3 regions of the Shinella sp. GW821-FHT10F02 genome follow, and region 2 is predicted to be linked to each of the others. Evidence: riboswitches for the same ligand, from Rfam matches in the RefSeq annotation. Region 2 holds a riboswitch; each other region holds the start of a gene.
The links. Region 2 has a riboswitch for cobalamin ahead of AC1RWL_RS11540 (CbtB domain-containing protein). Riboswitches for the same ligand answer to the same signal wherever they lie in the genome.

Region 1: another riboswitch for cobalamin. It lies ahead of metE (5-methyltetrahydropteroyltriglutamate--homocysteine S-methyltransferase); the one in region 2 lies ahead of AC1RWL_RS11540 (CbtB domain-containing protein).
Region 3: another riboswitch for cobalamin. It lies ahead of bluB (5,6-dimethylbenzimidazole synthase); the one in region 2 lies ahead of AC1RWL_RS11540 (CbtB domain-containing protein).

Annotation. Positions count from the first base shown of each region.
Region 1 covers NZ_JBXASL010000006.1:262,955-272,596, forward strand. The annotation lists gene msrP (protein-methionine-sulfoxide reductase catalytic subunit MsrP) at 1-20, opposite strand, end outside; gene AC1RWL_RS20040 (DegQ family serine endoprotease) at 225-1,628, shown strand; gene AC1RWL_RS20045 (replication-associated recombination protein A) at 1,625-2,932, shown strand; gene AC1RWL_RS20050 (DUF1883 domain-containing protein) at 2,929-3,246, opposite strand; gene AC1RWL_RS20055 (alpha/beta fold hydrolase) at 3,516-4,463, shown strand; gene AC1RWL_RS20060 (hypothetical protein) at 4,576-4,752, opposite strand; gene AC1RWL_RS20065 (alpha/beta hydrolase family protein) at 4,851-5,489, opposite strand; gene AC1RWL_RS20070 (hypothetical protein) at 5,497-5,673, opposite strand; gene AC1RWL_RS20075 (endonuclease/exonuclease/phosphatase family protein) at 5,729-6,739, opposite strand; cobalamin riboswitch at 6,908-7,121, shown strand; gene metE (5-methyltetrahydropteroyltriglutamate--homocysteine S-methyltransferase) at 7,222-9,555, shown strand.
Region 2 covers NZ_JBXASL010000003.1:358,861-368,502, reverse strand. The annotation lists gene cobN (cobaltochelatase subunit CobN) at 1-1,203, opposite strand, end outside; gene cobW (cobalamin biosynthesis protein CobW) at 1,468-2,517, opposite strand; gene cobU (bifunctional adenosylcobinamide kinase/adenosylcobinamide-phosphate guanylyltransferase) at 2,522-3,046, opposite strand; gene AC1RWL_RS11545 (CbtA family protein) at 3,048-3,836, opposite strand; gene AC1RWL_RS11540 (CbtB domain-containing protein) at 3,849-4,025, opposite strand; cobalamin riboswitch at 4,073-4,442, opposite strand; gene AC1RWL_RS11535 (peptidoglycan-binding domain-containing protein) at 4,514-6,484, opposite strand; gene AC1RWL_RS11530 (cobyric acid synthase) at 6,626-8,089, opposite strand; gene AC1RWL_RS11525 (hypothetical protein) at 8,335-8,478, shown strand; gene AC1RWL_RS11520 (ABC transporter substrate-binding protein) at 9,255-9,642, shown strand, end outside.
Region 3 covers NZ_JBXASL010000003.1:501,907-511,548, forward strand. The annotation lists partial or broken gene AC1RWL_RS12210 (NYN domain-containing protein) at 1-180, shown strand, start outside; gene AC1RWL_RS12215 (TolB family protein) at 570-1,397, shown strand; gene AC1RWL_RS12220 (diguanylate cyclase domain-containing protein) at 1,528-3,039, shown strand; gene AC1RWL_RS12225 (SDR family oxidoreductase) at 3,121-3,939, shown strand; cobalamin riboswitch at 3,996-4,217, shown strand; gene bluB (5,6-dimethylbenzimidazole synthase) at 4,263-4,955, shown strand; gene AC1RWL_RS12235 (DUF2865 domain-containing protein) at 4,948-6,051, opposite strand; gene AC1RWL_RS12240 (phytanoyl-CoA dioxygenase family protein) at 6,347-7,387, shown strand; gene AC1RWL_RS12245 (ABC-F family ATP-binding cassette domain-containing protein) at 7,542-9,152, shown strand; gene AC1RWL_RS12250 (glutathione S-transferase family protein) at 9,273-9,642, opposite strand, start outside.

The DNA of each region.
Region 1 (9,642 bases), on a different contig from region 2:
GGCGGGCGGTAGAAGGACATGGCGGGGGCTCGATCTGTTGGTTGCTTTCCCTGGTTCCTACGTAAACAAGGCTCGTGTTGTTTCAACGGCCGCAAAAGATTTCCGGCGACCACTTTTTCGTGCGTTGCGCGTGACGTCGATCATTCGGTCCGACGCGGCGCAGTTTGCCTTTTTTCCTGCGAAATCCTATCTGATCGTGGCGCAGACACGAAGGAGACTCGTCCATGCCGAAAGTCCGCATCCTGCTTGCCGCCCCGCTCGTCGTTGCGCTCGCGTTGGTCACGCCCGCAACCGCCGAGGAGCGCACCGTGCCGCAGTCGCGCACGGAAATGCAACTCTCCTTCGCGCCGCTCGTCAAGCAGGTCGAGAATGCCGTCGTGAATGTCTATGCCGAGCGTGTCGTCGAGCGCCGCTCGATCTTCGAAGGTGATCCCTTCTTCGAGGAGTTCTTCGGCCAGCGCATGCCGAACCGCAGCGAAAAGCAGTCGTCGCTCGGCTCGGGCGTCATCGTCGGCTCCAAGGGCATCGTGGTGACGAACAACCATGTGATCGAGGGCGCCAGCGACATCAAGATCGCGCTGGCGGATGGCCGCGAATATGAAAGCACGGTGGTGCTGAAGGACGAGCGCGTCGACCTCGCGGTGCTGAAGATCAAGGCGGATGCCGATTTCACGGCGCTGCCGCTCGGCGACAGCGACGCGGTGCAAGTCGGCGACCTGGTGCTCGCCATCGGCAACCCGTTCGGCGTCGGCCAGACGGTGACGAGCGGCATCGTCTCGGCGCTCGCGCGCAACCAGGTGCGCTCCGGCGATTTCGGCTTCTTCATCCAGACGGATGCCGCGATCAATCCCGGTAATTCCGGCGGCGGCCTGATCAACATGAACGGCGAGCTGATCGGCATCAACACCGCGATCTTCTCGCGCGGCGGCGGCTCGAACGGCGTCGGCTTCGCCATCCCGGCCAATCTGGTAAAAACCTTCGTCGCCAGCGCCGAAAACGGCAGCGCCAGCTTCGATCGCCCGTTCATCGGCGCGACCTTCGAGGCGGTGACGTCCGAAGTCGCCGAGGCGCTCGGCCTGGAGCGGGCGCGCGGCGCGCTGATCTCGCAGGTGCAGGCTGGCAGCCCGGCGGAAAAGGCCGGCATGAAGGCGGGCGAGGTCGTCACCGCCGTCAACGGCGTCTCCGTCGAGCATCCCGATGCGCTCGGCTATCGCCTCACCACCGTCGGCATCGGTGGCACGGCGCGAATCACGGTCGTCAACAACGGCAAGGAAGAGGAGCTGACGCTCTCGCTCGACCGCGCGCCGGAAACGACGCCGCGCGACGAACGGCTGATCGAAGGCCGCAATCCCTTCTCCGGCGCCGTGGTCGCCAATCTTTCGCCGCGCGTCGCCGAGGAGCTGCGCATGCCGACCAACCGGGCGACGACCGGCGTCGTCGTGACGGAGATCAACCGCGGCTCGCCGGCCGCGCGCATCGGCCTCCAGCCGCGCGACATCATCATCGAGTTGAACGGCACACAGGTCGCCTCGACCGAGAATCTCGCCTCCCTCGTCAACGAGGACCCGTCCATCTGGCGCGTCGAAATCGAGCGTGACGGCCAGCGCATCCGCCAGTTCTTCCGATGAGCGACCTCTTCGCCCCGCGTGAACCGGAGGACATGGCGGCGAAGCGGCCTCTTGCCGATCGCCTGCGCCCTCGCACGCTCGGCGAAGTCTCCGGCCAGGAACACCTGACCGGTCCGGACGGCGTGCTGTCGCGCATGATCGAGGCGGGCTCGCTCGGCTCGATGATCTTCTGGGGGCCGCCCGGCACCGGCAAGACGACGGTGGCGCGCCTTCTCTCCGGCGAAACCGGTCTCGCCTTCGAGCAGACGTCGGCGATCTTCTCCGGTGTCGCCGAGCTCAAGAAGCTGTTCGATGCCGCCCGCGCGCGCCGCATGGGCGGGCGCCAGACGCTGCTCTTCGTCGACGAGATCCACCGCTTCAACCGCGCCCAGCAGGACAGTTTCCTGCCGGTCATGGAGGACGGCACGATCGTGCTCGTCGGCGCCACCACGGAAAACCCGTCCTTCGAGCTCAACGCCGCTCTTCTCTCCCGCGCCCGCGTGCTGACCTTCAAGCCGCATGACGAAACCAGCCTGGAGGAACTTCTGAAGCGCGCCGAGGCGAGCGAGGGCAAGCCGCTGCCGCTCGACGAGGAAGCGCGCATGTCGCTGCTGCGCATGGCGGATGGCGACGGGCGGGCGGTGCTGACGCTGGCCGAGGAAGTCTGGCGTGCGGCGCGCGCCGACGAAACCTTCGGCCAGGACGATCTCTTTCGCATCGTGCAGCGCCGGGCACCGGTCTACGACAAGTCGCAGGACGGCCATTACAATCTCATTTCCGCCCTGCACAAGGCGGTGCGCGGCTCGGACCCGGATGCCTCGCTCTATTACCTGACGCGTATGCTGGACGCTGGCGAGGACCCGTTGTTCCTCTGCCGCCGCATGGTGCGCATGGCCGTCGAGGATATTGGTCTCGCCGATCCGCAGGCGCTCGTCGTTTGCAATGCGGCGAAGGACGCCTATGACTTCCTCGGCTCGCCGGAGGGGGAACTGGCGCTGGCGCAGGCCTGCATCTACATCGCGACGGCGCCTAAATCCAACGCCGTCTATACCGCCTACAAATCGGCGATGCGCGCGGCAAAGGAAAACGGCTCGCTGCTGCCGCCCAAACACATCCTCAACGCGCCGACCAAGCTGATGAAGGGCGAGGGCTACGGCGACGGTTATCGCTACGACCACGACGAGCCGGACGCCTTTTCCGGCCAGGACTATTTTCCGGAAAAGATGGGCCGCCGGACCTTCTACGACCCGCCGGAGCGCGGCTTCGAGCGGGAATTGCGCAAGCGGCTGGAATGGTGGGCGAAGCTGCGGAAAGAACGAAGCTAAGAGGCGGCGTTGAAGCGCGGCGCCGGCTTCTGCGGTGCCAGCGGCACGATCTTGATCGACGATTCCGCCTTGCCCGTATGCCCCTCCATATCGACCACCACATGCCAATGGCCGTTTTCCGGTATCTTCAGCCGGATCGGCGATTGTTTGGCGACGCCGCCCAAGAACTTGTGCTGGCGGGCATTCTTGAACAGGTCGAAATTGGCGTGGCTCATCAGGCGCACATTGGCGACCGCCGAGAGCGTGATCTCGATCGTCGTGCCGCCGCGCTGCATGTCGAGATCGTAATGCGTGTAGGAAAAGCTGTGTGCCATGGCCTGCCCGGACGTATCTGGTTTTGCGCTAATGTTCGCACGCGCCGGTTAATGTTCCCTTCCGTGCCGGTGGTGGCGGACTATCGTTGATAGCCCATTCTTTTCAATTGATTGCGGGCGACACCGGATTCAATCCGGCAGCCGCTTGATTCGGTTTATCAGGCTTCTTGCAAAAAATTTCACGCCGCCCTGTCGGCGCGGGCATGGGGCCGTCGTCCTTGAGGCATGGAACCGGCGGGCCTGCCGGTCAGAACCCCGAGGAGAGAGACATGCCGAAAATGACCATCATCACCCTGGTGACCGCCGCCCTTGCCGCCTTCGTGCCGGCGGCCGCCGTTCTGGCCGAGGAGATCAAGGAAAACCCCTTGCAGGGCGAGGCCGGCGTGCCGGACAAGGCGGGCCATCTGGAGGTGAACGGCATCAACTATTACTACGAGATCCGCGGCGAGGGCGAGCCGCTGTTGCTGCTGCATGGCGGCCTCGGCCAGATCGAGATGTTCGGCGCCAACCTGAAAACTTTGCAGGACAAGCGCCAGGTGATCGGCGTCGATCTCCAGGGCCACGGCCGCACGCCGCTCGGCAACCGGCCGATCGATATCCCGGCAATCGGCGCGGACATGGCCGAGCTGGTGGAAAAGCTGGGCTACGACAAGGTCGACGTGCTCGGCTATTCCTTCGGCGGCGGCGTCGCATTGCAGATGGCGGCGCAGGCGCCGGACAAGGTGCGCCGCCTCGTCATCGCTTCCGCGCCCTTTGCCCGGAACGGCTTCTTCCCGGAAATGCTGCCGCAGCAGGCGGCAGTTTCCGGCGCCATGGCCGAGATGATGAAGGAAACGCCGATGTACAAATCCTACGCCGCCGTCGCGCCGGATGTCTCGGAATTCCCGAAACTGCTCGATGCCATGGGTGCGGCGATGCGCGGGGACTACGACGCCTCCGATGCGGTGGCGAAACTGTCCATGCCGGTCATGCTGATCTTCGGTGACAGCGACATGATCCGCCCGGAACACATCGTCGAATTCTACCAGAAGCTCGGCGGGGGATTGCGGGATGCCGGCTGGATGCGGGAGAACATGGCGAAGAACCGCCTCGCCATCCTGCCGGGCCTGACCCACTACGAGACGTTCGCGGCCCCGGCGCTCGTCAGCACCGCTCTGCCGTTCCTGAATGGCGAGACCAACACACAGAGCTGGGCTGGCCAGGTCGACAACAACTGATTTTCAAAAGAGAGAAGCCCGGATGCGAGGATCGCATCCGGGCTTCATCACGTCCGTGAGACCGTCTGCCGGCGGCAGCCGCACTCCAATCGACCCCAGATCGGGGCAGCGCTCAGTGGCAGACGCGGACGCGTTTGATGATCAGGTTGCCGTAGTAGTCGTAGCTCTTGATCTTCTTGATGACGCAATAGGGCTGGTAGTCGTAGCTGTAGTAGCCGGCCTGCGAAGGGGCGGCGAAGGAAGCGACGGCGGTAAGAGCGACTGCGGCGGCGAGAATGAAGTTGCGCATTGTGGGGTCCCTTCTGGTTCGGTTGGGATGGTTCGTTCCATCCAGTGACTGAACAATCGCATGGGACCGTGTTGCGCGCTGTTCCGCATGGAACAGGCTTAGCCGAGCGTCTGCGTCCAGGCCTTCACCGTCTTCGCCATGGTGGCGAGGTGGTCGGCGGCGGAGAAGCCGGAGATGCTCTTGCGCGGCTTGAGGTCGTGGTCGCCGTCTTCCAGCCAGAGCACGCGGATGCTGTCCGGCAGTCCGTAACCCGGCACCTCGTCCTTCGTGCCGAAGGGATCGCGGCTGCCCTGGCAGATGAGGGCCGGCGTCTTCAGGCCCATCAGGTGGGCGGTGCGCAGCTGTGCGGGTTTTTCCGGCGGATGGAACGGATAGCCGAGGCAGAGCAGGCCGGCGATGCGGCCCTCAGCAAAAAGATCGTCCGCCACCATGCTGGCGACGCGTCCGCCCATCGACTTGCCGCCGATGACGAGCGGCCCCTTCGCCGCGAGCTCTGCGATGGCGTCGAGAAATTCCGGGTTCAGCGTCTCGGCCTTCGGCGGTGGCCGGCGGCTGCCCTCGTTGCGCCGGGCGGCCATGTAGGAAAACTCGAAGCGTGCGACGCGCAGGCCTTCCGCCGCGAGCGCCGTGGCCGCGGCGGTCATCGCCGGCGAATCCATCGGCGCGCCGCTGCCATGCGCGAGAAGCACGGTGGTCGGGGCGTTCTCCGGGCCGGTGAACAGGAAGCGGGCGCTCATCGCTGCCTCACTTCGCGTGGTCCTTCACGTCGCCGGGCGCGATCGGGTCGCTTGCCGGAAAGGTCTCTTCGAGCGCCTCTTCCAGATAATCGTCCTGCTCGGTCTTGGCATCCTTGTCCTTCTGCCGGGCGCGCTCGGCTTCCAGCGAGGTCTTCGGGCTGTCCTTCTCGGTCGGCATCGTCATCTCCCGTGTTGCTTTCTTCCAAGATAGGGCATTTTCCCGTCGAGACGAGAGGCCATCAGGTCTCAGGCAGGGTGAGTTCGGCAATGACGGGCAGGTGGTTCGAGCCGAAAGACGGGCCGACGCGGCGCGCGCGCACGGAAATATCCGGCGAGACGGCGACATGGTCGATCGAGGCGCCGATATAGGCAAGCGCATCGAGTTTCAGGCTGAAGCGCGTGACGGGCTGCAACCAGCCGCCCGCCGTGGAGGCAAGGCCGGCCTGCTTTAAAAAATTGCGGAAGAAGGGCGACCAGGTCGGCGTGTTCCAGTCGCCGGCGACGATGACCGGCGCTTTTTCGAGATCGCCCTTCACGGCGTCGGCGGCGGCCGAGAGATAGTCGTTGCGGTCGCGCCATTGCCAGAGCCGGCGCGGCGTCTCCGGGTGGAAGGCATAGAGGAAGATCGGCTTGCCGCCCATGTCGAGCTCGAGGCGGAGCGGCTGCTTGTAGGCGCGCTCCTCGGTGAAGGCGCGCTTCAGCTCGGTCTCCGCCCGGATCGGCAGCGTGGAGAAAACCTTCAGGCTGTCGCGGATGCGGGTGTCGACGCTGCTTTCATAGGCGAACAGGCCTGAGGCGGAAAGCGCCTGCTCCCAGCGTGCCGTCGTCTCCTCCAGCACGACGATGTCGGGCTTTTCCCGGCGCAGCAGGTCGATGAAGACAGCCGGGTCCTCGCGGTTGCGCACGTAGAGATTGGCGGTCAGCACCTTCAGGCCGCTCGTCGCGGCAGAGGCGCGCGCAGTCGGCACGTCGGCCGCCGGTATGAGGGCGATGGCGAGCCCGGCAAGCGCGATCACGATCGCCTTCAGGCGCCGCGTCACGACGGCCGCAACGACGAGCAGCGCGCCGGTGGCGACGATATAGGGCCAGGCAAAGGTCAGCAGGTCAACAAGCCAGAACCGGTCCCCGGCAAGCACGACGATGCTGACGGCGAAGAGATAGGCGATGACGCCCGGCAGGACGAGGACACGGTAGGCAAGGGCAATCGGTCCCCGGCGCGGCACTATCGGCATCGACTGTTCCTTCTGCATCACGGGATTCGCGGGAGGTCGATTCCCGTAACGGGAGGTTTGCATGTACCCCGCACATCCCGACGCTGCAATGACATCATGGGCGAGGACTGCACGCTGCGTTAAGCCGGGCGACAAATAAAGACATAAAGATTTCTTTATATGTCTTGACATTGCCGGCGATATCACGCCAAGTCGCGTCGTCGTGGTTCCCTGGGTCGTCCGTCCGTCCCAGGGCTAAGAGGGAATCCGGTGCGTCGATCCGTCGGCAAAGCCGGGGCTGCCCCCGCAACTGTGAGCGGCGAGTTGCTGTCCAACAATGTCACTGAGGCGAAAGCCTTGGGAAGACGGACAGCGGCGACGACCCGTGAGCCAGGAGACCTGCCAAGACAACAGAACGTCCACGGGCGGGGTGTCCCGGTGGTTGCTGCATCTCGCCGGCAACGGCAGAGCCTGCACGCGTCCGCTCAACCCATGCCCCCACAAACCAATGGGGTATGACAATGTCCAAACAAACTCTCCCGGTCGCCTCCCTCGGCTTCCCGCGCATCGGCCGCCATCGTGAACTGAAGTTCGCGCTCGAAGGCTTCTGGTCCGGCAAGCTCACGGAGACCGACCTCCTCGAAACGGCGAAAAAGCTGCGCGCCGAAAACTGGGCGCTTCAGCGCGACCAGGGCATCACGCGGATTCCCTCCAACGATTTCTCCTTCTACGACCATGTGCTGGATACCGCCGTGATGGTCGGCGCCATTCCCGCCGCCTATGGCTGGGATGGCGGCGACGTGCCGCTTTCGCTCTATTTCGCCATGGCGCGCGGTAGCCAGGGCGATGGTCCTGCCGATTGTGGCCATGCGCATCACGGCCACGGCGTTCCCGCGCTCGAAATGACCAAATGGTTTGACACGAACTACCACTACATGGTGCCTGAGGTCTCCGAGGATCAGGCCTTCCGCCTCACCACGCAGAAGCCGGTCGCCCACTTCCTGGAGGCCAAGGCGCTCGGCATCCACACGCGCCCGGTCGTGCTCGGCCCGGTCACCTTCCTCAAGCTCGCGAAGGCGCGGCCATCCACCTTCAAGCCGTTTGACCTCCTGGCAAGGCTTCTGCCGGTCTACGAGGAACTGTTCCGCCGTTTGGCCGAGGCAGGCGCGGACTGGGTTCAGGTCGACGAACCGATCCTCGCGCTCGACCTCACCGAGGGCGAGCGTCATGCCTTCAAACTCGCCTATGAAGGCTTCGCCAGGGCCGCGCCCGGACTGAAGCTGATGCTGACGACCTATTTTGGCGCGCTGGCGGACAATCTTTCGGCTGTTGCCGCCCTGCCGGTCGCCGGCCTTCATGTGGATCTGGCGCGCGCGCCGGAGCAACTCGACGCGGTCGCTCAGGCCGTGCGTGCGGATCAGGTCCTGTCGCTCGGCGTGATCGACGGGCGCAACATCTGGCGGGCGGACCTCGCATCCGTCTTCGACCGGCTAACCCCGGTCATGTCCGCCCGCGGCGCCGGGGCGGTCGAAATCGCCGCCTCGTGCTCGCTGCTGCATGTGCCGATCGACCTCGATCTCGAAACGGCGCTCGACGCGGACCTCAAGACCTGGCTTGCCTTCGCGACGCAGAAGCTCGGCGAGCTTGCCACGCTCGGCAAGGGCCTGGCGCAGGGCAGGGATGCCGTTCGGCAAGCCCTGGACGACGCCTCGCGGGCCATCGCCGCCCGTGCCGCATCGCCGAAGGTGACCGACCCTCTGGTGCAGGGCCGCATTGCCGGCATCGACGCGGGCATGAAGACGCGCGCGAGCGCTTTCGACGCACGCCGCCGGATCCAGTCGGAGGCGATCACGCTGCCGCTGTTCCCGACGACGACGATCGGCTCGTTCCCGCAGACGAGCGACGTCCGCAAGGCGCGCTCCGCCCATGCCAAGGGCACCCTGAGCTATGCGGACTACGAAGCCTTCCTGCAAAGGGAAACGGAAACCGCCATCCGCTGGCAGGAGGAGATCGGCCTCGACGTGCTCGTGCACGGCGAATTCGAGCGCAACGACATGGTGCAATATTTCGGCGAGCAGCTGTCCGGCTTCGCCTTCACGCAGCATGCCTGGGTGCAAAGCTACGGCTCGCGCTATGTCCGCCCGCCGATCATCTTCGGCGACGTCTCGCGGCCGAACCCGATGACGGTGCGCTGGTGGCACTATTCGCAGTCCCTCACCGACAAGCCGGTGAAGGGCATGCTGACCGGCCCGGTGACGATCCTCAACTGGTCCTTCGTGCGTGACGACATCGCCCGCAGCGCGACATGCCGCCAGATCGCCCTCGCCATCCGCGACGAGGTGGTCGATCTCGAAAAGGCCGGCGCGAAGCTGATCCAGATCGACGAGGCGGCGCTTCGCGAAGGCCTGCCGCTCCGCCACAAGGACTGGCAGCATTATCTCGACTGGGCCGTCGAATGCTTCCGCCTTTGCGCAAGCGGCGTGGCGGATGGCACCCAGATCCACACCCACATGTGCTATTCGGAGTTCAACGACATCATCTCCACGATCGCCGCCATGGATGCCGACGTCATCTCCATCGAGACGTCGCGCTCGAAGATGGAACTGCTCGACGCCTTCCGGAACTTCGAATATCCGAACGAGATCGGCCCGGGCGTCTACGACATCCACTCGCCGCGGGTGCCGGAGGTGAAAGAGATGACCGATCTCCTGTCGCTCGCCCGCGAGCGCCTTCAGGATCGCCAGCTCTGGATCAACCCGGATTGCGGCCTGAAGACCCGCAAGTGGGAGGAGGTCAAGCCCGCCCTCGTCAACATGGTGGCAGCCGCCGCCGAACTGCGCCGGGCGGCGCAGTAACAACGCGTGGCCCGGCCGCAAGGCCGGGCCGTGTCGTTGCTTCTATCGAGGATGTCGTATTCCCGAAGGTCATTTCGTCCTGCGCGT
Region 2 (9,642 bases):
GCGGCCGTCACGGTTCGGATAGTTGGCCATGACGATGGCGATGCGCCGCTCGGCCGGTTTCGCACGTCTCAGTCGCGCCCAGCCGGCGGCAAGCCGCGCAACGAAACGGATGCGATCCTCTACCGGATCAAGACTGACAATATTCGTTTCGACACGCTCGTCATACTGCGCTGCCGCCTTGAAGGAGACGGCGCGGCTGAGCACGCGGCCATCCACCTCCGGCAGCGAGACGTTCATGCCGAGATCCCGCGCCGTCAGCCCCTGCCCCGACGCCTCCCAGGCCGCCCGCGACGACCCGGAGAAAATGGCTTGCAGCACCGGCGCGCCGGTCTCGTCGAGCACCGTCGGCTTGCGCCCGGCGCCCGGCGCGGAGACGGCGAAGCTCGTGGCGTTCAGCACGACATCCGGCCGGATTTCGGCGAAGGCCGTGCGCACCGTCTCGATGGAGGCCGGCTCCTTGAGGCTGGAGACGAAGAGCGGCAAGGCGCGCACGCCCTCGGCCGCAAGCGCCTCGATCAGCATTTCGACGGGGCGTGTCTCGCCGCTCTGGACGTAGGCGCGGTAGAAGCTGATGGCGGCGGTCGAGGGTTCGAGTCCCTCCTCCGCTACCACCTTTCGGCCTGCCTCCTCACGCCATGTCTCGATATCAACGACACCCCGCCCCGGCCACCAGATACCGGCCTTTTCCAGCGGCGTCGCGACGTCCGGCTTCTCACCACCGAAGACCAGGGCATCGGCATAGGCGAGGAAGCGCTCGGCATTGTCCGCCCCGCCCTCATTCAGATAGGCCCAGAGATGTTGTCGGTCCGCGTCATCCACGCGGTTGAACGGCACGATGCCCTCGTCCGGCCGGTCGTCGCCAGGCAACGCAACGAGCTTGATGCCGTTGGCCACCGCCGTCGCCAGCAGGGCTTCGAGCACATAGCGAAAATAGCTGGCGCCGCCGAGGGCACGGATGACAATGAGCTTGGCGTGGCGTGCGGTGCGCTCGATATAGGTATCGACCGACATCGGATGCGAAAGCGTCGCAAGGCTCGCGAGGCGCAGCTGCGTTTGCGTATCCCGCCCGCGATGGGCGGCGGCGATGGCGGCGAGTTCGGTGTCGGCGGCGGAGAGGAAGAGGATGTCGCCCGGCGTCTGGCCGAGATCGATCGCCTCCTTGCCGTCGGCGATGGTTCCCTTCTGGGCTAGCAGGAGGTGCATGCGGCGCCTCCCGATTGCCGGCGTGCCGTGCCGATGGATCCTCGGGTCAAGCCCGAGGATGACGGAGGGTGTGGAGACGACATGCCCGAATGGAGACGTCTCTTCCGCAAGCACAGGGAACCATCCCTTGGAAGACGAGCCCCACGATTGGCCGAAACCCTCCCCTCCCCACCGTCATCCTCGGGCTTGACCCGAGGATCCACCGGCACGGCAAACCGCGCCCGAAGCGCCGAAGAGAGGGACTGCCGCATCGTCATGCCGAAATCACACCGCCGCGGCGATGGCGGCGCGCACGGCCTGTTCGTCCATGTCGTGCAGGCCGATGACCACGAAGCGGGTGCCGCGGTTTTCGCCCGGCGTCCAGGCGCGTTCGAAATAGCTGTCGATGCGGCTGCCGACGGCCTGGACGAGCAGGCGCAGCGGCTTGCCGGGCACGTCTGCAAAACCCTTGAGGCGCAGCACGTCGTGTTCGGCGATCACGCCCTTGAGGCGCTCGATGAAGGCGGCCGGGTCGGCGATGGCACCGAGTTCCACGACAAAACTGTCGAACTCGTCGTGGTCATGCTCCTCGCCGTTCTCGTGCTCCAGCTCGTGGTGCGACTTGCGGTTGGCGATGTCGTCTTCCGTGCCGACGCCGAGGCCGAGCAGCACGGCGGCGGCGACTTCGCCGTTCTTCGCCTCGATCATCGTCGGCTTGCGGACGGTGCGCGAGGCGACCTCGTCGCGCACGATCTTGAGGCCCGCGGCGTCGATCAGGTCCGTCTTGTTGAGAATGATAAGGTCGGCAGCCGTGAGCTGGTCCTCGAACAGTTCTTCCAGCGGGCTCTCGTGGTCGAGATTGTCGTCCTCGACGCGCAGAGCATCCACCTTGTCATGATCGTCGGCAAAGCGGCCGGCGGCGACGGCGGCGCTGTCCACCACGGTGATGACCCCGTCGACCGTCACCTGCGTCTTGATTTCCGGCCAGTTGAAGGCCGCGACAAGCGGCTGCGGCAAAGCGAGGCCGGAGGTCTCGATGACGATGTGGTCCGGGCGGTTTTCGCGCTCCAGCAGCTTCGACATGGTCGGGATGAAATCGTCCGCGACGGTGCAGCAGATGCAGCCATTGGTGAGCTCGATGATGTCGTCCTCGCTACAGGCTTCCGCACCGCAGCCCTTCAGCACGTCGCCATCGACGCCGAGATCGCCGAACTCGTTGATGATGAGCGCGATGCGCTTGCCGCCGGCATTCTGGAGCAGGTTGCGGATCAGCGTCGTCTTGCCCGCGCCGAGGAAGCCGGTGATGACGGTGGCGGGGATTTTCTGTTGCAGCATAGGCTCAACCCTTCATTTTCAGCGGCAGTCCGGCCGCGACGAAATAGACTTCTGGCACGAGGGCGGCGATCTGCTGATGCAGCCGCCCGGCATGGTCGCGGAATTCGCGCGCCATGCGGTTTTCCGGCACGATGCCGAGGCCGACCTCGTTGGAGACGAAGACCAGCCGGCCCGGCGCGCCCTCGATCGCATCCGCGAGGCCGGCAAATTCCGCGGCCATGTCGCGCTCCTCCAGCATCAGGTTGGTGACCCAGAGCGTCAGGCAATCGACGAGCACCGCCCGATCCTCGCGCGCGACATCTTTTATGCGCGCGGCGAGCGCAAGCGGCTCTTCATGGGTTTCCCATCCCTCGCCGCGATCCTCGCGGTGTTTGGCGATGCGCTGGCGCATCTCGTCGTCCCACGCTCGGCCGGTGGCAATGTAATGACGCGAAAGGCCGGTCTCGGCGACCAGCCTTTCGGCAAAAGCGGATTTTCCGGAACGCGCACCGCCCAGAACCAGGACGGCTCCGGGCGATGTCTGTGCCATATCAGGCGGCCTTGGCGATCTTCTCGTTGGCAAAACCCAGCGAGAGGCCGAGCACGATCCAGAAGAACAGCGTCGTGGCCAGCGCCGCGACGGCGAACTCCGCGCCGAGAACGGCCGGAACATTGCTGGAAATGTCGCCCGGCTGCGGCGCGCCGTAGACCTGCGGCGCCGCAATCAGCACGATGCCGGCAATCTTGGCGACGATGCCGTCCTTGAGGAAGAGCAGGTAGAGCCCTGCGGCCGAAAGCACGATGGTCGCGACCCACCAGACCTGACGATCGCCGAGATCGGCGGCCGGGAAGCCCGGAAGCTCAGGCGGCAGGCCGATGGCCGGCAGCATGTGCACGGCAAGCCAGCCGGCAGCACCCCACAGCGCGCCGTTCGCCACCGTGATCGGATGGCCGGAAACGAGGCTGAAGCCGGCGAGCAGCAGGGCAAAGCCCGAGCCGGTCACCAGGTTTGCGAGCAGCGTGCCGGAGAACCGGCTCATGCCGAACATGATGCCGCCCTCCTCGTGCTCTTCGCCCTCATGGGCGTAGGCAACGGAGATCGGCGAGAAGGACGAAGCCACATCCAGAAGGACGGCGCCGAGCGACGAATGCTCCTGCGTTTGCGTGGCGCCATCGGTGGAGGGCGTGGTGCCTTCGGTGGCCGGCGCGGTTTCGCCGCCGCCCTCGAATTCCTCCGCATGGAGAATGAGCGGCACGACTCGCGCCTCCTGGGCGGCTGTCATCAGCACGCCGGAGAACAGCCCGGCCACCAAGGCGGCCAGGAGATAACGAACGATCATGTCAAAAACTCCTTAGTGGCAGGGAAAGCCGTAGGAGTGACGGGTGTCGTGCGCCGTGTCGTGCAGCACGGCCGAATTCGCGAGGCCCGCGCCGAACACCAGGAAGGCGCCGATCAGAAGCGCGAAAACGCCGGCAACAAGGCGGTCGTTTGCGGAAAGGGTAACAGAAGACGTTGAAGAAACAGCCATGACAACCTCCGTGCAGGCGTTGGGGAAGCCCCTCCCCAGGTCGGGCGAAATGCCCTCATCGGCTGGCAGGTCTCCTGGCTCGCGGCGTCCGGCGTTTTTCAACGCCTGCGGAACATTCTCACCTTCCCGGGTAGACGCATCGCAAAAGGGTGGACGATTCGTAGACTAAGAGGCGTCCGGCCCCGGCTTATCGCAATGCCACCCAGTGGCTTTTCCGGCTGGTTTTCCCAGGCACGGCCTGAAGCACCATTGCTTCGTCCCGCACACAGATCCTGCCCTCCGGATGAACGTCCCTCGCCACTCTACAGTCGCGGGGTCGGCCGTGATTGCAGCGCCCTATTTGGGTCCGCCGCGTCACATTCCCATTTACTCCCCGATCCGTTTCCGGATCCGGGAACCATCCAATAATCCGGATGATTATGCTTCCGCATCGCGCAAGTCAATCGATCGGCAGCGCCATCGCCTGTGCTGAAACCGCCGTTGGCATCTCAATAGCCCGGAATGATCACCAGACCGCCGCCATCGTTGTAGTAGCTGTCGCCGCGGTACTCGCGCTCTTCGTAGTATCCGTCGACCGGGCCTTCGAGCACGTCGTAGTCCTGCTGGTAGCGGCGCTGGCGGTTCTGCCGGGCCTCGGCATATTGCGCAGCCTGGCGCAGCGCGCGGTATTGCGGACGCGACAGGTAGCCATCGGCGCGATAGCCGGAGGAACCCTGCCAGGCGGCGATCGCCGAGCGGGTGCGCGGACCGAAGACGCCGTCGACGCCGTAGGTATTGTAGCCGAGCGCGCTCAGGAAACGCTGGGCCTGCACGCGAAGCGACCGATCCATGTAGGCCTCGCGGGCATCGACGATCGGCCGCTCCTCGACGGCCTGGCGCTCGGTGTCGATGATGGCCGTCTCGGTTTCCTGCTTCGGCGTCACCGCCTCCTCGCGCTTGGTATCGGCCAGCGCTGCGAGCCGTTCGCGGGCATCCCCGACGAAACGACCATTCGGATATTCGTCGAGATAAGCCTGGAAGGATTCCTGCGTGCCGCCGAGCACGGCCTTCTCGAAGGTCTCTTCCTCGCGCTTCTTCGCGTCGTCTGCCCGCTCGATGGCGAGGCCGCGGTCCTTGCGCTCGGCATCCTGCGTCTCGGTTTCGCGGGTGGCGGTCGCTGCTTCGCCGGTGTCGGCCCCGTCGGTTTCGGCATTGTCGGTGTCCGCCTGCTTTGCGGCTTGCGCAGCCTCTTCGGCGCGTTTTTCAGCTTCTTCGGCAAAGCGGGCGGCTTCCGCTGCCTTGGCTTCGGCATCCGCCGCAGCGCGTGCTGCTTCGGCCTTCAGTTTCTCCACTTCGGCCGCCTTCTCTTCCGCGAGCTTGCGCGCGGCAGCGGCCTCTTCCTGGATGCGCGCCTTTTCTTCGGCGGCGGCCTTCTCGGTTTCGATGCGCTTGGCCTCGGCCTCGCGACGGGCGGCGGCTTCTTCTTCGGCCCGCGCCTTCTGCTCGGCCGCGGCCTCTTCGGCCTTCTGGCGTTCGGCTTCGGCCTTCAGGCGCGCCGTTTCTTCCGCCTTCGCCTTGTCCGCAGCCGCCTGGGCCTCTGCCTTGAGGCGCTCGGCCTCGGCGGCCTGTTCATCGGCCAGCTTGCGTGCAGCCGCTTCCTTCTGTTCCGCTTCCGCCTTCAGGCGGGCGTCCTCTTCGGTGCGGGCTTTTTCCGCGGCCGCGGCTTCCGCCTTTGCCTTCTCCTCGGCGGCGGCCTTTTCCGCGGCCAGCGCACGGGCGGCGGTTTCTTCTTCCGCCTTCTTCGCCTCGGCTTCCGCCTTCAGGCGGGCTTCTTCCGCAGCCTTGGCCTTCTCCGCCTCGGCAGCCTTCTGCGCTTCCTCTTCAGCCTTCTTGGCTTCGGCTTCGGCCTTCAGGCGTGCCGTTTCGGCCTCCGCCTTGGCTTTCTCGGCCTCGGCGGCCTTCTGTGCCTCTTCTTCAGCCTTCTTCGTCTCGGCCTCCGCCTTCAGGCGCGCCGCTTCCGCATCGGCCTTGGCCTTCTCGGCTTCCGCGGTTTTCCGGGCTTCTTCCTCGGCCTTGGCCTTTTCCGCAGCCGCCTGCTCTTCCGCCTTGGCCTTTTCGGCAGCGGCCGCCTGTTCCGCCTTGGCCTTGGCGTCCGCCTCGGCCTGCTCGGTGGAGGTGCCGCTCGCCTGCTTCACCTTGGCGGCGGCCTGCAATTCGGCGATGCGCAGGCGCGCCATCGAGGCGAAGGTGCCGTTCGGATATTGTTTCAGATAGGTTTCGTACTGCGTGAGGTCGCTGCCGGCAGAAACCTTTTGCCAGAGCGAAAATTCCTCTTCCCAGCGTTTTCCGGCACTTCCGGCTTCCTTGCCGGTTGTGGCCTGGGCGAAGGCGATTGCCGGCTGGCCTGCGAGCGTCAGCCCGACGAGGCTTGCAAGGCCGATCCTCACCAGAACGGATCGTGCGAGAGGTCCAGAACCCATAGTCGTCTCACCCTTTCGAAGGCGCTGCGCCCGGCAACCGGGCGGATTTCCATCTGTCCTCGCACCGAATTCTGGCGCAACTTTGGTGCGGCAGGCCGGTCGTCACAGGAACCCGATGGCTGAACGTTTCAGGGGCGCGATTTAATCAGCGCTGCCTAAAAGGCGGTCGAGCCAGGCCGGGTCGAGAACGGCCTCCAGCTCCGCCGCCACACCATCCAGCGCCACGTCGACGCCTGCCCGATAATCGAAGCCGCCACCCTCGATGCCGAAGTCGGCGAGCAGCCGCGCCCGGTAGGCGTCGCTCGAAAGCAGGCCGTGCAGATAGGTGCCCATCACCCGGCCATCCGGCGAGACCGCGCCGTCCGCCCGCCCGTCGATGCTGACGGCGGGCTTGAGCACATCCGGCCCGGTGGTGCGGCCGAGATGGATTTCGTAGCCCTCCAGCGGCACGTCATATTGCAGCGAGCGGGCCGTGCTGTTGCGCACGGTCTTTTCCGGCGCCATTTCCGTTTCGACCGCCAGCAGCCCGAGGCCTTCGACCTCGCGCTCGCTGCCCTCGATGCCGAGCGGATCGGTAACGCTCTGGCCCAGCATCTGGTAACCGCCGCAAATGCCGATAACGCGGCCGCCGCGGCGCATATGCATCGCGAGGTCCCTGTCCCAGCCGGCCGCGCGAAAATCGCCGAGGTCGGAAATGGTGGATTTCGAGCCGGGCAGCACGACCAGCCCGGCATCGGCCGGAAAACGCTCGCCCGGCCGCACGAACACGAGGTCGACCTGGGGCTCGGCCTTCAGCGGGTCTAGATCGTCGAAATTGGCAATGCGCGGCAGCACCGGCACAGCCACTTTCAAGGCCCCGCCACCGCCCTTGGCCAAGCGTTCCAGCACGACCGAATCCTCGGCCGGCAGGCGCGCGGCGTCCTTCAGCCACGGCACGACGCCGAAACAGCGCCAGCCGGTGAAGCGGCCGATCTCGGCGATCCCGTCGTCGAACAGCGTCACGTCCCCGCGGAACTTGTTGATGAGATAGCCGGTCACCATGCGCCGGTCCTCCTCCGGCAATATGGCATGCGTGCCGACCAGCGAGGCGATCACGCCGCCGCGGTCGATGTCGCCGACGAGCACGACGGGCACATTGGCGCGCGTCGCAAAGCCCATATTGGCGATGTCGCCGGCCCTGAGGTTGATTTCCGCCGGCGAGCCCGCGCCTTCGACGACGACGAGATCGGCACCGTCCGAAACGATCCCGAAACTTTCCAGCACCGCATCCATCAGCTTGGGTTTGAGCGCCTGGTAGTCCCGCCCCTTCGCCTGCCCGAACACTTTTCCCTGCACGATGATCTGGCTGCCGACGTCGGATTGCGGCTTCAGCAGCACCGGGTTCATATGCACAGAGGACGGTACGCGGGCGGCGAGCGATTGCAGCCATTGTGCGCGGCCGATCTCGCCGCCATCGGCGGAAACGGCGGCGTTGTTCGACATGTTCTGCGGCTTGAACGGGCGCACCTTGAGCCCGCGGTTTGCGGCGATGCGGCAGAGCCCCGCCACCAATACCGTTTTTCCGACATCGGAGCCGGTTCCCTGCAGCATGATCGTTCTTGTCATGCCTTCCCCCTAGCATTCCGCCCCGTCGCCGAAAAGCCCTGATTTACCGCAATTCTGCCCCAATTCCGGGGCGGCAGGAGATGCATTTCCGCAACAGAAAGTCATGCAATTGGAGCATGGCAGATCTGCTGTTCATTCTGCGACATTTTGCGCCGTGAACGATCGTGACTTTCGCCCCGGACATGCCTATATCAACGTCATCACACAGCCGAGGCGAGTGGCTTCGGGTTTCAAGGACAAAGACCATGCTGTTCATCTTCAGCAAGCCGAATTTCGTACAGATCGCCTGGAACGGCGAAGCCCCCCAGAGCCAGTCCCGCGTGCGCAACGTCGTCATGGACGCCCCGCTCGGTCCGCTTGGCTTCATCCGCACGCGCTCCGTCGGCTGATTGTTTCGAGCGCGACGTCAGGTCCGCTCGCATGGAACGTCGCCTCTCTCCGGGAGGCGGCGTTTTTTTATGGATTTTTGTTTTCTGAAGGTGCGCCGGAACGGCGAAAGCCGTGCATCCCGTTAAGTGATGCACGGCTTGCCAGATACGCATGGCGGCTTCCGACAAAAACGCATCGGAGCCCAAGGCACTCCGGTACGCTAGACCTTTCCGGAGCGGACGGCGGTGTCCCCCGCCATGTCCAAAGCAATAGCGGCACATCCTTACCGGACCGTTATCGGGAGCTTAAGCAAAGATGAATCGCGATTTTTTTTGAAAAATCGCGAAATATTTTTCGCGAGCGCAAAGCGGCGCATACGGAACAGGATATGTCCGCATTCAACGACCATCCTGCGCTGCCAGTCTATCGGCCCCGCGGACATTTGCCCCGATGCGAGCAAACGCCCATTTTTTCCACCGTATGGTTGCCGGTTTTTCAGCATCTTGCCCTCCCGCCTGGCCGCAACTGACAGAGGAAGGGCGCGCAGGAGGTTGATTTCTCAATGAGAACCCGTAGGCTACCCCTGTGACGTACGAGAAGACGACGCCGGTGACAGGGTTCCGCCGGCGGACCAGAAAAAAGCTCGGCGTCGTTGCAGCAGGGGGATTTGGCTCGCCTCACCTGGCATCGAACCTCCATGGCTGCCGTAAAACTTTCGGGCAGACGGGACAACGCAGTAGCCTGCGCTGCCTTCCGGGTTGATCGCTGCATCCAAGACTGGGAGGTCTTAAAACTCATGAAGAAGCTCCTTGCTTCCACTATCCTCGCTGCCGGCCTCTATGGCTTTGCCGGTGCCGCCCAGGCGGCCGACTGCGGTGAAGTCTCGATAGCCGAAATGAACTGGGCGTCTGCCGGCGTTGCCGCGCATGTCGACAAGCTCATTCTCGAAAACGGCTACGGCTGCACGGTCACGCTGGTGACCGGCGACACCATGCCGACCTTCACCTCGATGAACGAAAAGGGCGAGCCGGACGTCGCACCCGAAATGTGGGTGAACGCTGTGCGCACACCGCTCGACGCGGCCATCGCCGAAGGCCGGCTGATCCAGCTCGCTCCCCTTCTCTCGGAAGGCGGCGTGGAAGGCTGGTGGATTCCGAAATTCTTTGCCGACGCCCATCCGGACA
Region 3 (9,642 bases), 140 kb from region 2:
GCGGATATCGCGCTGGTCATCGACGCTACGGAAATGCTCTGCGACGATAGTGTGGATGTGTTCTGCCTGGCGACGTCCGATGGCGACTTCACACAACTGGCAATGCGCATACGCCAGCGGGGCAAGATTGCCGTGGGCATTGGCCGGGCCGCAGCCTCTGCCCGTTTTCGCGAAGTGTGCGATCTTTTCAGGGCGTTGCCGACGGCAAACCCCGAAAAGAAGCCTGTGGCAGTCGCGGCACCGGCGCAAAAGAAACCGGCAAGCGACGCAGCAAAGGTGCCGGGGACGCGGAAGCTGGAGCCGGTTCTGCTGCAGCGCGCCATGCTCGCCACGGCGTCGCCTCAGGGCGGCTGGGTCGCGTTGCCGGTCCTCATGAAGGGCTTGCAGGCATGCGCGCCGTCCTTCAGCGTCAAAGCCTATGGACATAGCCAGTTCCACAAGCTGCTTGCTTTTTCCGGCGTCGAACTGACGGCGGATCACAAGCAGGCGCGGTTGAAGGCACCGGCATTGCAGAAGGTGGTCGATAACGGATAGACAGTCAGAGTCGTCAAAATCCGCAGGCATTTTCCATGCGCAGTTCCGTCGAGATCCACAACATTGTCACTGCCGAAACGCGGATTGTCTGGCAAACGGAGCGATTGGTCGAAGCGCCGAATTTTTCGCGGGATGGGCGTTTCCTGGTCATCAACGGTGATGGGTTGCTCTATCGCTTGTCGCTTGATGGCGGCGAGCTGGTGCAGATCGACACGGGGTTTGCGACGCTCTGCAACAACGACCACGGGCTTTCGCCCGACGGCACGTTGCTGGCAATCAGCGACAAGGTGGAGTTCGGCAAGTCGGCGATCTATGTGCTGGCGGCGGAGGGCGGCGCGCCGCGGCTGGTGACGCCGAACCTGCCGTCCTACTGGCATGGCTGGTCGCCGGATGGGGCGACATTCGCCTATTGCGGCATCCGCGGCGATCTCTTCGATATCTACACGATCCCGGTCGCGGGCGGCGAGGAGCGGCGGCTGACTTTTGGCGAGGGGCGCAATGACGGGCCGGATTATTCGGCGGATGGCGAATGGATCTATTTCAACTCCAGCCGCACGGGCCGCATGCAGATCTGGCGGGTGCGGCCGGACGGCAGCGAGCCGATGCGCATCACCGACAGCCCCTATGGCGACTGGTTCCCGCATCCATCGCCCGATGGCCGGCACCTGCTGGTGCTCTCCTATGATGGCGATGTCTTCGACCATCCGCGCGATCTCAACGTGCGCTTGCGCCTGATGGACATGGATGGCGGCAATGCGCGCGAACTCTTTCCGCTCTTCGGCGGGCAGGGCACGATGAACGTGCCGAACTGGGCGCCGGACGGCGAAAAATTCGCCTTCGTGCGCTACGCGCCGGCCGCCTGATCTCCCCATATCCGGTGAGCGCAAGTTAAGTTTTCACTCACCAGCCCGCTTAAGCGATTTTTGCCGTCTTCCCTGTAGCCTTTGTTCAACAATGTCCGGAAAACCGGGCGGGGGACAGGCAGGGGCAGAGATGACGGGCAAGGCTGAAGAAAGCCGCGCGACACGGCGACGCGGGGTTGGTTTGGTGATCCGGACGGCGGCCGTGATGATCGTGCTGCTGTTCGGCGCCGCCAATTACCTCGTGCTCGACTACGCGATCGAGCGGGCCGACAGTTTCGTCGCCGAGACCGAGCGCACGCTGGTGCGCAACGAGTTCGGCCACCAGATCGACCAGGTGGTGCAGTACCAGAGCCAGCTTTCCTTCTGGGACAAGAGCTTCAACGAGCTTGCCGACGGCATGCCGGGCGATGCCTTCGTGCGCGACCAGCTGCGTGACTGGATGTGGTCCGACTTCGGTTTTTCCTGGATGATCTTCGCCTCGCCGGACGGCGAGAAGGTGCTCGGCGTCTATCGCGGGGAAAAGGTTTCCGAGAGCAAGGCGCGCGAGAAGCTGCATTGGGTGAGCGACCTCACCCACAAGGCCGAGCGCAAGTACCGAGAGGCGCTCTCGCCGGATCGCGGCGGCTGGCAGGTCGCGCGCGCCAAGGAGGACCCCGACCTCCTGACGCCGGCGCTGCCCGAAATCCACGTCACCGGCATGCGCCTCATCGACCGCGTGATGAGCATCGTCGTCGTGCAGGCCGTCGTTCCGAAGTCGCTCTATATCCCGGCCCACCGGCTGGAGCCGACGCTGCTCATCACCGTCAAGCCGGTCTCGCAAAAGATGCTGGCGAACACCGAGCGGCGGCTCGGCGTGCATGATCTCGGCTTTACCCCCATCGTGACGCAGGAGCCGGGGCTGGTGATGACGCCGGTTGGCGCCGATGCCTACAATCCGATGGTCGCCTCCTGGCGGCCGAACATGCCGGGCTCCTTCGTCTGGCGCTCGGCGCTGCCGCAGATCGCGATGTTCGTACTGGTCTTCGCCGGCGTCATGCTCTTTGTCACGCTGCGCTTCTCCGCCCTTATCAAGGCGCTCCAGCGCAGCGAGGCGAAAAACGCTTTCCTCGCACGGCACGATACGCTGACGGGGCTGAAGAACCGCAGCGGTTTCGACGAGGAGGTGCGCCGCGCCATCCGCAAGGGCGAGAACAAGCCCTTCGCCATCCTCGCGCTCGACCTCGACAAGTTCAAGGCGGTCAACGACCGGCATGGCCATGCCGCAGGCGACGCCGTGTTGCAGGCCGTGGCTCGGCGTTTTTCCGATCGCATCGGCAAGCAGGGCTGCGTCGCCCGTCTTGGCGGCGACGAATTCTCGGTGCTGCTCACGGGCGAGCGGAGTTGCGAGGCGCTGCTGGAGCTTGCCGGCAGCCTCGTGCGCGATACGCAGGTGCCCATCGCCTATGATGGCCAGTTGCTCGTCATCGGCGGTAGTGCCGGCATCGCGCAGTTCCCGCAGCATGGCGGCTCCGTGCACGACGTGATGGTGATGGCGGATGCCGCGCTCTATGCCGCCAAGAACGCCGGCCGCAACCGCGCCGTCCATGCGGATCATATCGGCCAGGAGATGATCATCGAGGCCGGCGAGGCCCGCGCGGCCTGACCATGCCGAAAATGCTTGCGGAACAAGCGGCTGGATGCACTCTTTGAGAGATTGAGTCACATCTTTCTGGGAGGCGCGCAAATGAGCAATGGAGCACGGCTGGACGGCAGGATCGCCGTCGTGACGGGCGGAACGCAGGGGCTGGGTGCGACGATCGCCCGGCTTTTTGCCGAGCGGGGTGCGGCGGGGCTGGTCATCTGCGGCCGCAACGCCGCCAAGGGCGAGGCGAAGGCGCAGGAAATTTCAGGCGCGACGGGCGTCAAGACGCTCTATGTGCAGGCGGACCTCGAAAAGGTCGAGGATGCGCGCGCGGTGATCGCTGCCTGCGACAAGGCCTTCGGCCGCATCGATGCGCTGGTGAACGCCGCCGCCATCACCGACCGCGGCACGATCCTCGATACCAGCCCGGAACTGTTCGACCGCATGTTCGCGGTCAATGTGCGCGCACCCTTCTTCCTGATGCAGGAGGCGATTTCGGTGATGCGGCGTGAGAAGACCGAGGGCACCATCGTCAATATAGGCTCGATGTCCGCCAAGGCCGGCCAGCCGTTCATCTCCGCCTATTGCGCCTCCAAGGGTGCGCTGGAGACGCTGACCAAGAACACGGCCTATGCCGTGCTTCGCAACCGCATCCGCGTTAACGGCCTCAATATCGGCTGGATGGCCTCGGAGGGCGAAGACCGCATCCAGCGTGAATTCCACGGTGCGGCCGATGACTGGCTGGCGAAGGCGGCGGCAAGCCAGCCCTTCGGCCGGCTGGTCGATCCGGCGGAGGTGGCGCGTGCCTGTGCCTATCTGTCTTCGGAGGAGTCCGGCCTGATGACGGGCTCGGTGATCTGCTTCGACCAGTCGATCTGGGGTGCCTATGACGGCTCGCCGCATCCGGTCGCGCCGCTTTGAGGCGCTGACAGGCCGATGCGCGGCGCGGGCAGGCTTGATCGCGCCGCCAAGCCATGCGCATATCGTTTCCGTCAGGTGCCTGCGTTTCGCAGGAGAATCGGGAATCCGGTGCGGGCAAGAGCCTCAAGTCCGGAACGTGCCCAGCGCTGTGACGGGGATGGATCGCATCGTAAAAGCTTGAATCGATTCAGGCTTTTGCCACTGGTTGTTCAACCGGGAAGGCAGGTGCGGGCCGCGTGACCCGAAGTCAGAAGACCGGCCTGGCAAGATAGACCGAACCGCGCGGACGGCGGAAGGTTTTACGCATTGTTGGGGAGATGACGATGCGAGCCGAACCGTGCGACCGTCTGGTCCAGGCGGGCGCCTTTTCCAGCGAGGACAAGGCCGCCGTCTATCATGCCATCGAAACGCGCCGCGACGTGCGCGACCAGTTTCTGCCCGATCCCTTGCCGGACGATCTCGTGGGGCGCCTGCTGCACGCCGCCCATAGCGCGCCCTCGGTCGGCTTCATGCAGCCGTGGAATTTTTTGCTGGTGCGCAGCGAGGCGACCCGGCGCGCGGTGCATGCCGCCTTCCTCAAGGCGAACGCGGAAGCGGCGGCGATGTTCGACGCCGACCGTCAGGCGCAGTATCGCGCCCTGAAGCTCGAAGGCATCCTGAAGGCGCCGCTGTCGATCTGCGTCACCTGCGACCCGACGCGCGGCGGGACCGTCGTTCTGGGGCGCACGCACAATCCGCGCATGGATGTCTATTCCACGGTCTGTGCTGTGCAGAACCTCTGGCTTGCGGCGCGGGCGGAAGGGGTGGGCGTCGGCTGGGTCAGCATCTTCCACGACAGCGACATCCGGAACGTCCTCGGCATTCCCGAGCATGTCGAGATCGTTGCCTGGCTTTGCGTCGGCCTTGTCGATCGCCTCTATGCCGAGCCGGAGCTTGCGGTGAAGGGGTGGCGGCAGCGCCTGCCGCTGGAGGACCTGGTGTTCGAGGAGCGCTGGCCGGACGCGGGCGTTAGTTGACGCCGGCATCGGCCGGGCGGCCGAGATCGATGGCGGATTCGTTGGCCGGCAGGAAGACCGGGCCGACCGTGCGCACCTTGCTCTTCGCGGGGTCGTAGTCGCGTTCCTCGACCTTCACCGGCAGCTTGGCCGGCGTCTCGTCCTTCTTCGGCAGCGTGTGGATGGTGGTGATCGAGCCACCTTCCACGTCATCATCCCTGCCGGTGCTCGCCGTCTCGCTGCCCTTCAGCGCCTTCTCGCGCTTGATCATCTCCTGGTAATAGGCCGAGAGATTGCAGCCGCAGGCGCCGGGCTTGGAGAGGTCGCGCGTGCGGTAGGAGAAGGCGTTCGGCATTTCGTAATAGGGCCGGCCGGTGACCGTCGAGGTCATCTGGTCGGTCTCCTGGCCGCTGGTCATCGACTGGTAGAAAAGTTCGGTCTGCGTCTCAGGGCACATCATCGCGCAGACTTGCTGGTCGCGGCGGAAATCGAGCGGGGTTGCGCCCGACGAGATCGGGAAGAAGCCGCCGTCGCAGGTGCGCACGCAGACGGTGCGCAGGTTGCCATGGCCGGAGCCGCCGCCGAGCGAGCGCAGTTGCAGGCGCTCGCTGCCCTCCGGCGTGGTGCCGAGCGGGAGCGTGCGTTTTTCATCGAGCGTGCGCAGCGTTTCGGTCGCCGCGATCGGCACCACCTTCGCCTCGTCATTGCAGCCGTTGCTTGCGAGCAGCGCGGTCAGGCGGGTGCGCTTGCCCTGCGACGAGGTGCCGCCGGCGAATTCGCGGCGTTTCTTGTCGAGGATGTCGAGGTTGCGCGCCATCTTGCCGATGACCGTGGAGAGCGTGTCGCAGGCCGCCGCATTGGCGCCGCCGACGACGATGATGCTGCCGCCGGAGCAGCCGAGCCGGCGCTGGTCGCTCTTGGCCTTGCGCAACTGGATGTTCTGGCGGGCGATGGCGCCGGCATATTTGCGCGCGCTTGCCGTATCCACCACCACCTTGGGCAGGTTCGCAAGCTCCGCCTGGATCTGCTCGCACACCGCCGCTGCCGCCGTGCCGCCCGAAAACAGGAGCGGCAAGCCGGTCGCAACGGCAAACAGAAGGCGGGTCAAACCTTTCAAATCATCGATCCTGTGAAACTGTCGGGGCCGTGGTCCGGCCGCATAAGCATATCCTATCATAGGCTGCATGAAGGGAAGCGCAACGTGCTCCCGCATTTGTGATTAATGCGCGGCGGAAAATATGAGTTGCGTATTCATCTTTTTGCCAGCTGCCCGCAATTGATCTCGCCGGGGGCTTGGTGTAGCACTCTGCGCACATACAACAGCCGGTTATGCGCCCGTCGCCGCGCAGCCGCCGTTTGGCGGAAGACCGGCCCGTCACAGGCAGGTGAACATGCGGATTTCGTCAGTTTTGTTGAGCCCTTTCTACGCGCTCCAGCTCGCATCCGGCGCAAAATCCTTCGCCGACAATCCCGTCATCGGCAGCAAGTGGCTGAACCGCAAGGGATTGCACGAGAAGCGCGTCTCGCTCGCCATGCGCATGGCCGCCTGGCGCCGCACCAAGCTGGAAAAGCTCGTCGCCCCGGAATATCGCCGGCAATATGCCGAAAACGGCTTCGTGAAAATCGAAGACTTTTTGTCGCCCGAGGTTTTTGCCGCGGTGACCCGCGAGATCGCCGAGCGTGATTTCGAGCGCTACGACATGCTGCAGGGCGAAACCGTCACACGCCGCGCCATCATCGACGACAGCGACCTGGAAAGCCTGCCGGGCTTCAAGGCCGCGCGCAACGATCCGCGCGTCACCAATCTCCTGCGCTACGTCTCTTCGCATGACGGCCAGCCGCTGCTCGTCGTGCAGGTGGTCATGGCGCTGCCGTCGGTCATCACGCAGGGCTCGACGGACCCGCAGACCGCGCTGCACAGCGATACGTTCCAGCCGACCGCCAAGGCCTGGCTGTTCCTGCGCGATGTCGGCGAGGAGGACGGCCCGTTCTCCTACGTGCCGGGCTCGCACGAGATGACGCCGCAGCGCCTCGCGTGGGAGCGCCGCATCAGCGAGAACGCCGATTCGATCGAGAACAAATATTCCGCCCGCGGCTCGCTGCGCATCATGCCGGACGAGCTTTCGGCGCTGGGTTACGTCCAGCCGGTCAAGATGACGGTCAAGGCCAACACGCTGATCGTTGCCGATACGCATGGTTTCCATGCCCGCAGCCCGAGCTACAAGACGACGACGCGCATCGAGATCTACGGGTCGCTGCGCCGCAATCCGTTCCTGCCGTTTACCGGCCTGCACATCGCCTCGCTGCCCTTCATCGCGTCCGGCATGAACCGGCTGATCATCAATGCGATGGGTTTCCGCGCCAAGCTCGGCCTCAAGGGCTCGCCCTGGAAGGATGCCGGCAAGGGCAAGGCCGATGAATGGTCGAAGCGGCTGAAGCAGCCTTCGGCCTGACCCTCACGAATTGCCGGATCGGCCGTGCTGCCCTTGCAAGGCGGCCGGTCCGGCCCTAAATATCCGGCATCGTCAATGCCGACCGGATGGTGCACCATGGATTTCAACCCGACCACAAATCGACGTCGTTTTGTCCTCGGGGAATTTTCCATCCATGCCGCATTCCATCACGCTTTCCAAAATCACCTGGTCCACGCCTGACGGCCACACCCTCCTTTCCGATCTTGACCTGACCTTCGGCGCCGAGCGCGCCGGCCTCATCGGTCGCAACGGCGTCGGCAAGACGACGCTGCTGAAACTCGTTACCGGCGATTTGGCCCCGCAGGCCGGCACCGTCACCGTCGATGGCACGCTCGGCCTGTTGCGCCAGAGCGTGCAAGTCTTTGCCAACGAGACCATCGCCAGCCTGTTCGGCATCGTCGATGCCCTCGATCTGCTCGCCCGCGCCGAGCGCGGCGAAGCGGAGGCGCATGAACTCGCCGATGCCGACTGGACGCTGGAGACGCGGCTCAGCGCGGCGCTGGCGCGTGTTGGGCTCGAGGCCGCGCCGGAAACGCCGCTCGCGTCGCTCTCCGGCGGGCAGCGCACGCGGGCAGCACTTGCCGCGCTCATCTTCGCGGAACCGGATTTCCTGCTGCTCGACGAGCCGACGAACAATCTCGATCGCGACGGGCGGCGGGCGGTCATCGACATGCTGGCCGGCTGGCGGGCCGGCGCGATCGTCGTCAGCCACGACCGCGAGCTGCTCGAAACCATGGACGCAATCGTCGAGCTCACCACGCTTGGCGCCACCCGCTATGGCGGCAACTGGAGCGCTTATCGTGCCCGCAAGGCGCAGGAGCTTGCCGCCGCGCATCGCGACCTCGCGGATGCGGAAAAGCAGGCCGCGGAGGTGGCGCGCACCATGCAGACCATCGCCGAGCGCAAGGCGCGCAAGGACAGTGCCGGACGCCGCAAGAAGGCGAGGGGCGACATCCCGCGCATCATGCTGGGCGCGATGAAGGAGCGCAGCGAACTGACCAGCGGCGCGAACGCCCGGCTTGCCGAAAGCCGGCAGGGGCAGGCGGCGGAGGCCGTGGCGGCGGCGCGCGAGCGCATCGAAATCCTCCAGCCGCTCACCGTCAGTGTGCCGCCGACCCATCTCGCCGCGGGCAAGGCCGTGCTGAAGATGGAGGGCGTCATGGCCGGCTATCTGCCGGAGCGGCCCGTTATCCGTGACCTCTCCTTCGCCATGACCGGCCCCGAGCGGGTTGCCGTGACAGGGCCGAACGGTTCCGGCAAGACGACCTTACTGGGGCTCGTCACCGGAGACATCCAGCCATGGCAGGGAAGCGTGCGCCGCTTCACCGACTTCGCCATGCTCGACCAGCGCGTCAGCCTGCTCGATCCGGCCCTGTCGATCCGCGACAATTTTCGCCGGATCAACCCGGATGCCGATGAAAACGCTTGCCGGGCGGCGCTGGCGCGCTTCATGTTTCGCGCCGACGCTGCCTTGCAGGACGTCGGCAGCCTCAGCGGCGGGCAACTGCTGCGCGCCGGCCTCGCATGCGTGCTCGGCGGTGCCACACCGCCGCCGCTCCTCATCCTCGACGAGCCGACGAACCATCTGGACATCGACGCGATCGAGGCGGTGGAGGCGGGCCTGCGCGCCTATGACGGCGCGTTGCTGGTCGTCAGCCATGACGAACCGTTCCTGGAGGCGATCGGCATCACGCGGCGGCTGGAGCTTTTGATTGCACCTCTCCTCCGTCATGGTCGAGCTTGACCCGACCATCCACGCAGCGGGCGCCGCTTGGATCCTCGGGTCGAGCCCGAGGATGACGTCGAGAGTGGGGCGAGGTTCCGGCGGCGATCTGAACCGAGTGCACGACCTGGCCCTCCACCGTCAGGCGCGGCCGAAGCGTTCGATGACCTCGGCGAGCGGCACATGCCCCTTGAACGCGCTGGAGTTGGCCGGGGTTTCGCCGTCCTCCAGCGACGTTGCAAAGCGCACCGCCGGGTCTGCCTCCAGCCGGCGGCGGATGGCTTCGATGCGGGGCCAGCGGCTTGCCGGTGCCACCTCGTGGTAGTCCAGCCAGCGGGCGACGCCGATTAGCACGCCATCCGCCAGCGTTGGACGGTCGCCGACGAGGTAGGGTGTGTCGCCGAGCATGGCTTCCAGCTTGTCATGCCGCTCGATGACGGCCTTGCGGCCCCATGTGCGCAGCGATTGCTGCAACACCGGGTCCGGCGTCTCCATTTCGAGCGCCGACCAG